DNA from 2 places in the Mucilaginibacter antarcticus genome. Region 2 is predicted to be linked to the other one. Evidence: riboswitches for the same ligand, from Rfam matches in the RefSeq annotation. Region 2 holds a riboswitch; the other holds the start of a gene.
The links. A riboswitch is a leader RNA that binds a small molecule or an ion and turns the genes downstream of it on or off. The one in region 2 is predicted to bind S-adenosylmethionine.
Positions count from the first base shown of each region.

Region 1 (7,504 bases), on a different contig from region 2:
GGATTAACAAGGGCCGTGTTCGAAGTGTACTTTTATACTAAACTTAAAGGTGCCAATTTCCTGGACATTGTTAAAACTTTCATATATGGTGTCCGTATGGATGCCTCTGCGACTGCATACATTGCGGTAATACCTTTATTAATATTTATTGTTAACTGGTTTGTGAAGGGTAAAGGGATTAACCCTATTTGGTTAAAAATCTATACCTGGTTTTGCGTGTTTTGCATCAGTTTGATCGCGGTTGTGGATCTTGGTATTTTTGTTGAATGGGGCGCGAAGGTTAACTTTAGGGCATTTGACACGCTTTACAACTCGCCGGCCGAGTCAATGTCATCTACCGCGTCCTCGCCTATCTTTTTGCATCTAAGCATTATGTTGTTTTTGCTGGTAGCGGGCGTATTATTATCGCTCCACGTTCTCGACCATAAATTCGTTAAACCCCGTGTTACAACCAAAGCAAAAATCATGCTATCGCTTTTGCTGATAGCTGTCAATTTTCTGTTATTACGGGGCACTATAACCCCCTCACCCATTAACCAAAGCGCGGGGTACTTCTCTGATAATCAGATTCTCGACCTTGCCGCTCAAAATACGGAGTGGAACCTTTTTAATAATACCTTCGAGAATCTGCGACCCCCTTACAACCCTTATAACTTCTTTGAAACTGCAGAGGCGCGCCGCATTGTTATTGATGCTTTTAGAACGCCTAAGGACACTACTGTTAAGCTGCTAACGACCGATAAACCAAACGTAGTCATCATTCAATTGGAAAGCTATACGGCAGACCTAATCGAATCATTGGGGGGCGAGAAAGGTGTTTCTCCTAACTTTGAAAACCTCGTTAAGCAAGGCGTGCTTTTTAGCAACATTTATGCAGTGGGTGACCGTACCGATAAAGGCATCATAGCAATATTGAGCGCGTTCCCGTCGCAAGCTATACGAACTATTGTAATTGATACCGCCAAGCAACGCAAGCTACCCTCACTGCTGACATCATTTGGTGATGCCGGATATAAAACATCTTACTTTTACGGTGGCCATGCCGACTACATGAATTTTGATACCTACATGGTACATCATGGCGTTCATGACATTATCGATCGTAACACTATGAAACCAAGCGAAGTTGGCTCAACATGGGGAGCATTTGACGACGTGTTGTTTGGTAAACACCTGGCTTATATGGCCAAGCAAAGCACACCGGTCTTTTCTTTGGTACAAACCTCGACCAACCATGAGCCTTTTGTTTTACCGGTGCCTCGGCACTTTAAAGGTAAGGATGTGGCTGATCAGTTCAGAAGCACTGCCTGGTTTACCGACTCATGCCTGAACGCTTATTTCGAACGGGCCAGAACGCAGTCATGGTATAAAAACACACTATTCGTACTGGTTGCCGACCACGGCCACCGTTTGCCAAAAAGCACTGCTGGCGCTTATGATCCAGCAAAGTATCATATACCGATGTTATTTTATGGCGATGTGCTGAAACCTGAATATCGTGGCACCAAGATCACTAAACTGGGAAATCAGGTTGATATTGCAGCCACCTTGCTGGCACAGCTGGGATTACCATATAATCAGTTTAAATGGTCTAAAAACTTATTGAATCCTTATACGCCCGCCTTTGCCTTTTTCGATTGGGATAATGGCTTTGGTTTTATAACTCCCGATCAGGCTGTATCCTTCGACAGCTCGGGGCAGCGCAGGATCTACACTAAAGATAAAAGTAAGGACACCGAAGCTAACTTGAAAAAAGGCAAGGCCTTTATGCAGCAAATTTATACTGAATACCTAGCGTATTAATTTGCAAATAATATGAAACAGTTGAAACAGTAAATATGTTAAGTGATTGATCCATCAGTACATTAATTAAAAAGGCAAAACGGTTTGAAACAGCAATGAAGCATTAACACCCTGTAGTTAATACATTAAAAACTAACAGTTTATCAAATTTTTTCTATCAACATTTAACCAAACATTTTTTGCGCGGTCATACACTTGATCCATAGTGTATACATCCAAACCATCTTATGCGATCCAAGGTTGGCAGTGGTTTCTTGCCATTTTAGTGAAGCCACTCTTTTGCCGTAATTAGTAGCAGCTCATGTAAAGACGAATAATCGCGGTTAGTAACCTACTATTGGTAACAGTTATGCACGTAGAATCATCTAACCAATTTGGCGCTTTGGTGCTATAAAAATAAGAGTTATTTGCGTTGGCTCTAAAGGTTTGCAAACAGCTTTCAAACTCGGTTTTGAAAGCCTATTTTTGCACGATACTGAAAAAATAAAACCACAGTTACTAGTAGTAATATTGATTTTTTCATAGATAGGTTGAGTGATTATAGGTTTTGGGTTGCGTAAAATTAAAAACATTAACTAGTATTTATAATAAATGTGGTAATTTGATCTGTTATGAAAACAGAAACCATCGCCATTCACGCAGGCAACACTACCGATCATACCACCGGCGCCGTTATACAACCCATCACTATGTCTACCACGTTTGAGCGTATGGAGGACGAGAATTATAGGGAGGGCTATGTTTACAGCCGTTCTGCAAACCCCAACCGGAAGGCCTTAGAAAACGTACTCACCGCTTTGGAGGGTGGTATAGATGCTGCTGCATTTTCATCCGGCAACGCTGCAGGGATGGCTGTATTTCAGTCGCTGACACCGGGCACACACATTATTGCGCCTGATGATATGTACCACGGCTTGCGTAACCAGCTAAAGCAGTTATTTGCAGGGATACTTGAGTTTGACTTTATTGATATTGATGATGCCGACGTACTGAAAGCGCACATAAAGCCAAACACGGGTTTAATATGGATAGAGACCCCATCAAACCCGCTATTAAAAATTACAGACATCAAAAAGATCGTCGCAGTAGCAAAACAATACGACGTTAAAGTGGTGTGCGACAATACCTTTGCTACACCGATATGCCAGCAACCATTACGTTTGGGTGCCGACTTGGTAATGCACTCAACCACCAAATATTTTGGAGGCCACAGTGATTTAATGGGTGGTGCGCTGATAACCGCAGATAAGAGCGAATGGTGGCAAAAGATTCGCCAGGTGCAGGAGATGGGCGGCGCTATCCCCTCGCCTATGGACTGTTACTACCTGGTGCGCAGTATTAAAACGTTGCCTTACCGTGTAAAAGGGCATATGCAAAATGCGCAGCTTTTGGCTGAGTTTTTAAATACACATCCGGCTGTAGACCAAGTGCTTTACCCCGGGTTGGCATCGCACCCAAATCATGATATAGCTAAGGATCAAATGACCGGATTTGGTGGTGTGCTATCCTTTTGCGTACAAGGTGACCGCGATGATGCACACCGGGTTATTAACAAGCTAAAACTATTTACCAAAGCTACCAGCCTTGGTGGTGTAGAGAGTTTAATAGAACATCGTGCAACCATAGAAGGGCCTGACACTAAGACTCCGTTTAACCTTTTAAGGGTATCCGTGGGTTTAGAGCATATTGACGATCTAATTGCAGATTTACAGCAGGCGCTGGAAAGCTAAAATTGACAAACTACAGCTGATACTTTTTCGTTTCTTTTCGGCTTGGTCGTTCCGCTGTAGCTTTAAGCTCAAAAAAAATTTGGGTTTATAAAAATTATCCCCTTTATTTGCACCCACAAACGGTAGCAATACCAAATGATCAATTCCTCTTCGTTTAGGTTTTGGTTTATAAAGAAGCGGCGAGAGATTAGGCTCACTGACCCGCTGGCAACCCTCTAAAATTAGAGAAGGTGCCAATTCCTTCCCCGGTAAATATCCCGGGAAATATAAATTAATAACATGAAAAATTTAAAATATCCCGCCTGTTTAAAAAGTTCTGTTAAAGCCACTCATGGCTATGCATTTGCTTGCACATTTATGTGTTACGTGCACTGCTATTGCAAACGCAGTTAACAAGTTATTATTTACCCGAACAATTAAGTAAAACGATAACTGCACCCATCAATAAGGAGCAATTGAACTACCACACAAACAAATGAGCACACAATTATATAAATACGATAAACCTTTTGAGCTGGAGTCGGGCGCTGTTTTGCCCGGGCTGGAATTGGGCTATCATACTTATGGTACGCTCAACGCCGGTAAAGACAACGTAGTGTGGGTATGTCATGCCTTTACTGCAAACTCTGATGTGCTTGACTGGTGGAAGGGTTTATTTGGGATGGGTTACTATTTTAATCCCGAAGATCATTATATCGTGTGTGTTAACATGCTGGGATCGGCTTATGGCTCAAGCGGGCCATTGAGCATTGACCCTGCTACAGGGCAACCTTATTACTTAACCTTTCCGCAGATTACTACGCGCGATATGGTTAAATCACAACAACTAATGGCTAAAGCTATAGGTATTGATAGCATCCAAACTTTAATTGGCGGATCATTAGGCGGGCAACAGGCTTCTGAATGGGCAATTATGGAGCCTGGCTTTATAAAAAACCTCATCCTTATTGCATCTAATGCCAAACACTCCCCCTGGGGCATTGCTTTTAACGAGTCGCAACGCCTGGCCATTGCAGCTGATCCGACTTTTGAGCAGGGCATGCCTGATGGTGGCAGTAAAGGTTTAAAAGCAGCGCGTGCTATGGCGCTGCTCTCCTATCGTGGTTATAAAACCTACGGGATTAGCCAGCATGAGGATAATGAAGATGTAGTAGACAATTACAAAGCCGCAAGCTATCAAAACTACCAGGGCGATAAATTGGTAAAACGTTTTAACGCTTACAGTTATTGGTACCTAACCAAATCAATGGACTCGCACAATGTAGGCCGCAATCGCGAAACCATTGAAAAAGCTTTAAGCGCAATCACCGCGCGTACTTTGGTTGTGGCTATTGACTCCGATCTGTTATTTCCTGTTGAAGAGCAAAAATACCTGGCTAAAAATATTCCCGGAGCTATTTATGCAGAGTTTGATTCCTACTACGGGCACGACGGCTTTTTGATAGAGACAGAAGCGCTAACTAATATCATAACAGCATTTTTTAATACAGCAATAAACGGGCATACAGCCCAAATACACCAAACCGCATAATGAGTAAAAAATTAAATATCGGCCTTTTTGGCTTCGGCGTTGTAGGCCAGGGATTATACGATATCATCAGAACTAAAAACCTAAATATTGAAATTAAGAAGATAGCGATTAAAGACGCCAGTAAAAAACGCACATTACCAGAGCATTATTTTACGACCGATAAAGATGAGCTATTGAATAACCCGGAAATCAACACCATTATTGAGCTGATTAACGATACCGAGGCCGCCTATGAAATCGTATCTACAGCACTTAAGACCGGCAAAAATGTAGTATCGGCCAGTAAAAAAATGATCGCAAAATATCTTGAGGAGCTTATAGCTTTGCAAACAGAGCATGGTACATCATTACTGTATGAAGGGGCGGTTTGTGGTAGTATCCCCATCATCCGTAACCTGGAAGAGTATTATGATAATGAGTTACTGCACTCTATCAGCGGTATCTTCAACGGCTCGTCAAACTATATCCTTTCTAAAGGTTTTTTAGAGAATATGGATTATGACGCCGCATTAAAACAGGCACAGGATCTCGGCTTTGCCGAAACTGACCCGATTAGCGACGTTGGTGGCTTTGATGCTAAATACAAGCTGATTATTGCTGCTGCCCATGCCTATGGAGTGGTGATTGATCCTGACAAGGTATTTAATTTAGGGATTCAGAATTTAGGGGCCAGCGATATTCAATACGCCCGGGAGAAAAACTTAAAAATAAAGTTGGTACCCGTAGCTAAAGAACTGGACGAAGAACACGTTACGCTTTTTGTACTGCCTAAGTTTGTTACGGAAAGCGAGTTTTTATACAATGTGGAGTACGAATACAACGGTGTGACCGTACAAGCCGCATTTGCAGATCAACAATTCTTTTTTGGTAAAGGTGCGGGCGGCCACCCAACAGGTTCGGCTGTGTTGTCAGACATAGCGGCCTTGCGTTATGACTATCAGTACGAGTACAAGAAGATCAAAACCAGTGCAGGCTTAAATTTTACCAATGACATTGAGCTATGCATTTACCTGCGTTACGATAACGAAGACCTGGTAGACTTACTTGATTTTAAAGAAATTAAAGAGCGATATTACTCCGGCACATATAAATATGTTATTGGAAAAGTAAATTTGCAAAAACTGATAGAAAATCAAGCCCGCATATCGTCAGACAAAGCGTTTATTGCTTTTGCCGACCAGCTAGCAGGGGTCACTTTAGCTACGGCATAACAACATTTCAGTATGCTTAAAAAAGGGTTCTGTTCTTACAGAACCCTTTTTTAATTGCATATTGGCCGGGCTGAACGGCTCGTCAATTGTATTTTACTTTTTTTAGTTAATTTGCCAACCGAAATACCAGCCCCTTGTAATGGATAAACTTGCTAAATTCTTTACCAGTAAACCTTTCGTCTATGTGTTTTGGTTTGGCTTAAGCTTGTTTGCTGTTGTTAAAAGTGTAATATTAGGGCACACCCATATCCATAACAATTACTTTGTTTACAAATACAACTTTATACACGTTTTAGAGCAGCGTAATCTTTATCTGCACGATGCTGCCCATTATTTTGATCTTAATCATTACGGCCCCATCTTTAGCTATATTATAGCGCCGTTTGCATTAATGCCCGATGCTTTGGGCGTGGTTTTATGGGTGATGTTTACCGCTGGGTTATTACTATTCGCAATAAAACAGTTGCCTATAAGAGAGAACCATTACCTAATCATCCTGCTGCTCTGCGCCCACGAGTTAATGACATCAGCCGCTAATGTGCAAATCAATCCGCTTATTGCCGCGTTGATAATATTAAGCTTTACTTTCATAAAAAAAGAGCAGGATTTTTGGGCTGCTTTGATGATAGCGCTGGGTATGTTCATTAAGCTGTATGGTGTTGTTGGGCTGGCTTTTTTCTTTTTTTCCAATAACAAGATAAAGCTTATAGGCTCATTGGTATTTTGGTCGGTAGTATTGTTTATATTGCCAATGGCTTTATCCTCGCCGGGGTTTATCGTTCAGACTTATAAGGATTGGTACGCAGATTTAGTTCATAAGAACGTAGACAACATAGCTTCAACCCGCGAGGATGTTTCAGTAATGGGTATGGTACGTAAAATTGCTTTGCCTCATCTGTCAAACCTGGTGGTGCTGCTACCGGGTGTTGTACTATTTGGGCTTTCATACCTTCGTATCAGTTTATTAAAAAAGTTAAATTTTCAACTACTGATCCTTTCATCGACATTGATTTTTCCGGTAATATTTAGTACCGGGTCAGAGTCGCCTACCTATATCATCGCTTTTGTAGGCGTAGCCATCTGGTACATTAACGGCACACGGCCAGTTTCAAAGCTGGATATTGGTTTATTAATCTTTGCTTTGATATTAACCAGTTTATCGCCTTCTGATCTGTTCCCCAGATATTTAAAGCAACATTATGTTGATCCTTACGCGCTGAAAGCGTTAC
Region 1 is NZ_JBHUON010000021.1:17,991-25,494, reverse strand. It holds gene ACFSYC_RS15505 (LTA synthase family protein) at 1-1,803, shown strand, start outside; gene ACFSYC_RS15500 (trans-sulfuration enzyme family protein) at 2,415-3,533, shown strand; SAM riboswitch class I at 3,697-3,806, shown strand; gene ACFSYC_RS15495 (homoserine O-acetyltransferase family protein) at 4,009-5,064, shown strand; gene ACFSYC_RS15490 (homoserine dehydrogenase) at 5,064-6,275, shown strand; gene ACFSYC_RS15485 (glycosyltransferase family 87 protein) at 6,415-7,504, shown strand, end outside.
Region 1: it holds a riboswitch for S-adenosylmethionine, as region 2 does, so the genes downstream of both, ACFSYC_RS15495 (homoserine O-acetyltransferase family protein) here and metH (methionine synthase) in region 2, are expected to answer to the same signal.

Region 2 (7,504 bases):
ACCGCTAGATCTCCCTTTTTTGTTTTCAATTAGTGTTGTTAGTTACCCATCGCGGCTATAGCTTCATTAGCAGCTTTTACCGAGGCGGCATCACCTTGCTTTTCGCGGCCGGTTTTAATCACAGTTATCAATTCAATAACGCGCGGACCAACGCCATAAGGCTTGTATTTAATACCAAGATCTTTAATTTGGCTTATAGCATCTTGCGCATACGCGGGGTTTTTAACCCTGCCCGCCATAGCGGCATATTCTGGCATTAATGCAAACTTGGTATTTAAGCCGGCATCATTAAACTGTTTTGAAACAAATGGCCATTCGGCATCTCCACCTGCGGTTGCATAGGCCCGTACCAATGCTTGTGTTAAAGCACCTTTGTTATCGCTTTCAAAACCTTTGGCAAGTGTTAAGCCTTGTTGCGGGTCTTGCAATAAAATAGCATTAACCGCAGCACCCTGCACGGCATACGATTGGCTTTTTAATGATTCGTTAAACAAGGTCATCATGCCTGCAGCTTTCATTTTACCCAAAACAGATATGGCGGAAGCCCGCACTAACGTGTTAGCATCATTTTTTGCAAGGTCCATTAAAATAGGTTGAGCAGCGTTACGCACATCATCATTACCCATGGTTAAGCCTTTGATAGCCTGTATCCGCAAACCAAAGTATTTATCTTTAAGCGCAGCCAACATCACTTTACGGGCACCGGCATTGCCTTGTTCAGGCGTTGCAGCTGTTATAGCTTCCATACGGTCCATCCATAATGGCGCATTAAAGTATTGGTAAACATACTCGTCCAATGTTTTGCTGTCGTTCTTTTTTGCCAATAAAATTTTATCGCCATCAACGTTAACCAGGTCAGGCTTTACGTCTGATTTAAAAGTCAGCGTGTCAGCTTTGTCGTTCATCCAAACGTTGTGGCGGGTTTTTTTACCACCGGCATAAATGTCAACCGCCATTGGCAGTATAAAACCATTGCCGTCCTGTGTTTGAGTAAGGTAAACGGTTTGCGTTTTAGTAGCCTCGTCCCATTTGTAGCCTATTTTAAGTGTAGGATGACCGGCACCATAATACCATTGGTTAAAGTACCAGCTCAAATCGCGGCCGCTGGCTTCTTCTAAGGCTAAGCGCAGTTGTTGTGCTTCGCCGGCTTTAAAAGCATTCGTTTTAAGGTAGATGTTTAAGCCTTTATAAAAAGCCTCTTTACCCAAATAGTTGCGCAGCATGTTTAATATACGGCCACCTTTTTGGTAGGTAACGCCATCAAACACTTCTTCCTTATCAGCATAATTAAAACGCACCAGGTTTTTGGTTCTGTTCTCCGGGTTACCCATATAACCCATCATACCGGCGTAGTTATGTGCGTCTGCTTCGTCTTGCCCATATTTATGTTCGGCCCAAAGCATCTCGCTAAAATCAGCAAACGACTCATTAACTGTCAAATTGCTCCAGCTTTCGGCAGTAACCAAGTCACCAAACCACTGATGGAACAGCTCGTGTGCAATGGTGCTGCGTCCGGCATCATAACCGGCATCAAGCAATTCGCGTGGGGTTAGCTGCACGTAATCGCCGTGTAAGGTAGCCGATGTATTTTCCATCGCACCACTCACATAATCGCGAACAACAATTTGAGCGTACTTAGCCCATGGATAATCGACACCTAAGGTTTTTGAGTAAAATTCAATTTGTTCCGGCGTATCGCCAAAAATTTGTTTGGCGTAAGGCGCGTACTTAGGCTCCAGGTAATAGTTTACCTCTTTGTCGCGCCATTTGTCTTTATAGATCTTAAAATCGCCAACGGCCATCATAAACAGGTAGGGCGAGTGTGGCAGGTCTTGCTTCCACACATCGGTACGGGTGCCATTTCCATTAACTTTTTGCGATGTCAGTTTACCGTTTGACAGTGAAACATATTTCGCAGGCACGGTCATCGCTATCTCCGCAGTAGTTTTTTGCTGACCCTGATCTATCGTAGGGAACCAGCATGACGATGCCTCAGTTTCGCCTTGCGTCCAAATTTGGGTTGGCTTATCTTTTTCGGTACCGTCAGGGTTAATAAAGTACAAACCTTTGGCATCGCTGATAGCCGCGCTGCCTTTTACATGCAGCTCGTTAGGTTTTGACGTATAATCAATGTAAACGATATAAGTTTCGTTGTTACGATAAACCTTATCCAGCGTAATAGCCAGGCTCAGGCTGTCCTGGTATTTAAATTTTAGCGGGATATTTTGGCCGTTTTTAACAATGGCAATGGTTTTAATGTCCATGCCTTTAGCGTCAAGCCTTAAAGTATCGGTTGGGTAAAAATGTGGCTTAAGTGTTATCCATTCTTTGCCGTACAGGTAGCGTTTTTTATAATCAAAACTTACGGCCAGCTTGGTGTGTACCAAATCATTAATACGCGGTGGCGTGGCCCGGTAGATATTCATTTTGGGGTTTGCTGGTTGCGTTTCTTGCGCGGTGGCAACACCCAATGAAGCGGTGGCAATTACAATACCGGCTGCTAAACCGGCGAGCGTGGTTTTTTTCATGTATTTAAGAGAGTCAGTTATAAGCTAAATTACAAGTTTTAACAATAGGTTAGACAGCTAAACGGAGAAAATGTTACAGCGGCCAGTATAACTATTGCTGGTATGGACAGGACTAAACAAAAATGATCGCTGCAAATTATTGCAGCGATCATTAATATGCGAAACATCAATGTTGTTTCTATTGATAATTCAAATTTGGCCCTAACCAGCGTTCAACCGTTTCCACAGTCATGTTTTTCCTGGTGGCATAATCTTCAATCTGATCTTTACTGATCTTGTTCAGGCCAAAGTATCTTGATTGCGGATGCGCGAAGTAAAATCCACTTACAGATGCTGCCGGCATCATGGCTAAACTTTCGGTAAGGTGCATATGCGCGTTATCTTCGGCTTTTAGTAAGTCAAACAGGGTGGTCTTTTCGGTATGCTCCGGGCAGGCCGGATATCCCGGTGCCGGGCGGATACCTTGATACTCCTCCTTTACCAATTCTTCCACCGTCAAGTCTTCTCCGGTTGAGTAGCCCCAGTATTCTTTACGCACCAGTTCGTGCATTTTCTCTGCAAAGGCTTCGGCCAAACGGTCGGCAATGGCTTTGGCCATAATGCTGTTATAGTCATCGTGGTCTTTCTCAAACTCGGCAACCAGTTCATCGCAACCAATACCTGTTGTTACAGCAAAACCACCAAAGTAATCTGCAACGCCGCTTTCTTTATCGGCTACAAAGTCTGATAAGGCATAATATGGATCGCCTTTAACTTTTTCTGACTGTTGGCGCAGGGTATGGATGCGCGACAATAACTGTGTGCGGCTTTCATCAGTATATAACTCAATGTCGTCACCCACGGTATTAGCCGGCCAGAAACCGATAACACCATTAGCTTGCAGCAGGTTATTGTCCACTATTCTTTTCAATAGCTCCTGTGCATCATCGTAAAGCTTTTTAGCTTCGATGCCTACAAACTTGTCGTCGAATATTTTTGGATAACTGCCGCGCAGCTCCCAGGTATGGAAAAAAGGTGTCCAATCAATATAAGGAACCAGATCTGCCAGCGGATACGCTTCAAAAACCTTGGTGCCTGTAAAGGCAGGTTTTGGCGCAACCTTATCAAGGTCGATCTTAAATTTATCAGCACGGGCCTGCTCAAGCGTTACAAATCGTTTGTCAGACTTTTTATTAGCGTGTGCCTCGCGGGCTTTAGCGTATTCGTCTTTTATGCCTTTTATGTAGGCATCACGGGTGTCTGCATTCATCAGGCTGCTGCACACCGTTACGCTACGCGATGCATCCAATACGTGTATGGCCGCGCCCGAGTAATTAGGGTCTATTTTTACTGCCGCGTGGATGCGGGAAGTGGTAGCGCCGCCAACTATCAAGGGGATAGTAAACTCCTGGCGTTCCATCTCTTTAGCAAAATGCACCATCTCGTCTAACGACGGGGTGATTAATCCGCTCAGTCCAATGATATCTACGTTTTGGTTTTTAGCTTCTTCAATGATCCTTTGCGCCGGTACCATAACCCCAAGATCAATAATCTCGAAATTATTACAAGCCAGTACCACGCCTACAATGTTTTTACCAATATCATGAACATCGCCTTTTACAGTAGCCATCAATATTTTACCGGCGTTGGCACGGCTTCCGCTCGAATCTTCTCCGGCATCAATAACACGTTGTTTTTCCAGCTCAATAAATGGCAGCAGGTAAGCCACGGCTTTTTTCATTACACGGGCCGATTTTACCACCTGCGGTAAAAACATTTTACCGGCGCCAAACAAGTCGCCTACAATATTCATCCCGTCCATTAACGGGCCTTCAATTACTTCTAGCGGCTTGGCATATTTCTGGCGTGCTTCTTCAACGTCAGCATCCAGGTATTCAATAATGCCTTTTACCAGCGCGTGCGATAAACGGGTTTCAACCGGTTCTTTGCGCCACTCTTCGTCGCGCACAATCTCTTTGCCTTTGCTTTTTACGGTATCGGCATATTCAACCAAACGTTCAGTAGCATCGTCTCTGCGGTTTAGCAGCACATCTTCTACTAAAACTAATAACTCCTTATCAATTTCCTGGTAAACCTCCAGCATCCCGGCGTTAACAATACCCATATCCATGCCTGCCTTAATAGCATGGTACAAAAAGGCCGAGTGCATTGCTTCGCGCACCACATTGTTACCCCTAAAAGAGAATGATATATTACTCACACCACCGCTCACTTTAGCGTAGGGAAGGTTTTGTTTTATCCAGCGGGTGGCATCAATAAAGTCAACCGCGTAATTGTTGTGCTCCTCTAAACCGGTAGCTACCGTCAGGATGTTTGGATCAAAAATGATATCCTGTGGCGGGAAACCAACTTCGTTAACTAATATATTGTAAGAGCGCTGGCAAATTTCTTTACGGCGCTCCAGGTTATCGGCCTGTCCGGTTTCATCAAAAGCCATTACTACCGTAGCGGCGCCATAGCTTAATATTTTGCGGGCATATTCTTTAAACTTTTCTTCGCCTTCTTTCAGCGAGATAGAGTTAACGATGCCCTTGCCCTGTATACATTTTAAACCAGCCTCAATAACCGTCCATTTTGATGAATCGATCATGATAGGCAGCTTAGAGATATCAGGCTCAGACGCAACCAGGTTGAGGAACTTAACCATCACGGCTTCCGAGTCTATCATACCCTCGTCCATATTGATGTCTATCACCTGCGCGCCGCCTTCTACTTGCTGGCGGGCAACGGTTAGGGCCTCTTCGTAATTCTCGGCCAGTATCAGCTTTGAGAATTTTGGCGAACCGGTAATGTTGGTACGCTCGCCTACGTTTACAAAAATGCTTTCGGGGGTAATGGTAACGGCCTCTAACCCGCTTAGGCGCATAAATGGAGCAACCTCAGGTACGAGGCGCGGCGAATATTTTTCGGCACGCTCGGCAATACATTTGATGTGATCCGGCGTGGTGCCGCAGCAGCCACCAACAATATTTACAAGACCTGATTTTATAAAGTCGTCTACCTGGTGGGCAGTCTCGTGCGGTGTTTCATCATATTGGCCAAACTCGTTTGGTAAGCCTGCGTTTGGATAGGCAGAGATAAACACATTGGCTTTCTCAGACAATTCCTGAATGTGCGGTCGCATCTCTTTAGCGCCTAAAGCGCAATTTAAGCCTACAGACAATAAATTAGCATGGCTTACCGAGTTCCAAAAAGCCTCAACCGTTTGTCCCGAAAGGGTACGGCCCGAAGCATCGGTAATGGTGCCCGATATCATGATAGGTAAATGCTTGCCGCTCTCTTGTGCGTATCTATCAGCAGCAAATAGGGCTGCCTTTGCATTCAACGTATCAAATATAGTTTCTATCAACAACACGTCAGACCCACCATCAACTAATCCACGGATCTGGTCGTAATAGGCATCGGCTAAATTATCAAAGGTAACAGCACGGTAACCCGGGTCGTTCACATCCGGTGATAGTGACGCTGTACGGTTAGTAGGACCAACCGCACCGGCCACAAAACGCGGTTTATTGGGTGTTTTTATATTGTATTCATCTACAACCTCGCGGGCAATACGGGCGCCTTCATAACTCATCTCGTAAGCCAGCTCCTCCAGGTTATAATCGGCCAGCGAAATTATCTGCGTGCTGAAGGTGTTAGTTTCAATGATATCCGCGCCGGCATCCAGGTATTCTGCATGTATGGCTTTAATCACATCCGGGCGCGTAAGGTTAAGCAGGTCGTTATTACCTTGCAGATCGCTCGGGTGATCTTTAAAGCGTTCGCCACGAAAATCTTTCTCGCTTAGCTGGTAACGCTGTATCATGGTACCCATTGCACCATCGATAATGAGTATACGCTTTCTTAATTCTTCTTTAATATCCATTTGCTGAGCTGCTTACTTAGAAAAGTCGGGCGGTGTATCTTGACTTTCACTTATTTGTCTCATGGCCCATGGCTCTACTGAGTAGAATGTAGCACCTTGTATAGTAACAGGTTGCTAAGACATCGCAGGGTCTAATCCCTCCATCTTTCTTTATAAGCAGCGCAAAGATGCGTAATAAGTTGGTAATTAGCAATTCAAATTAACGGGTGGTATCTGGGCGTGCAGCGTAATTCTTCTTACAATTTGGCCTGGTTTAAAATAGCCTTTGGTTGTAAAAACATGGGTTTATTCATTTCATTCATTGCGCAAATTGCTTATTTATTAAAAAGCTAGCTCTTAACTTTAAGTATTTAATTAAAGTACAATTAATCATGAATGTAGATACTCACTTAAGAGCCGTTGCTGCTAATATCAAAGACAGACGCACTGCTATGCGACTGTCGCAAGTGGATATGGCAAAGGAGCTTAACGTTACCCAAAATGCGTACAGCAAAATGGAAATGTCTAAAACCAAACTTACTATTGAACGCCTGTATAAAATTGCCGAAGTATTGGATATCGCCCCCGGCACGTTGCTGTCGACAAACATGGTGTCTATTCATCCGCCCAGTAAAGCAGAGTGAGGCCATCTGTTAACAATCAGACAGTGCATGACGGTTTTTGGATCTGAAATACTCAGATTTGGATAACCGATTTTACACCTGTAAGAGTTCCTGTAATGACTATCCAATTTAAACATACCATATTGTTAATGGCGCTGTCTGTTTTGTCTTTTGGCAATATCGCGACAGCACAAACTAAAAAATACGACATAGCAGCCTTTTTATACCCGGCCTACGTAAACGACGACCCGCGCCTGCGCCCCTTTTGGCCCAAAGGCATTGGCGAATGGGAAACCGTTACCAGCGTGCAGGACCGTTTCCCGGGGTTTTATTGGGACCGCAAGCCTATATGGGGCACCATTAATGAGGCTGACCCGTCTGTAATGGCGATGGAGATAAATGAAGCTACCAAACACGGCGTTAACGTATTCATTTTTGATTGGTACTGGTATGATGGCCGTGCGTTTATGGAGACTACCCTCAACAACGGTTTCCTGAAGGCGGAG
Region 2 is NZ_JBHUON010000001.1:310,533-318,036, forward strand. It holds gene ACFSYC_RS01345 (M1 family aminopeptidase) at 39-2,528, opposite strand; gene metH (methionine synthase) at 2,707-6,396, opposite strand; SAM riboswitch class I at 6,444-6,555, opposite strand; gene ACFSYC_RS01355 (helix-turn-helix domain-containing protein) at 6,768-7,019, shown strand; gene ACFSYC_RS01360 (glycosyltransferase WbsX family protein) at 7,115-7,504, shown strand, end outside.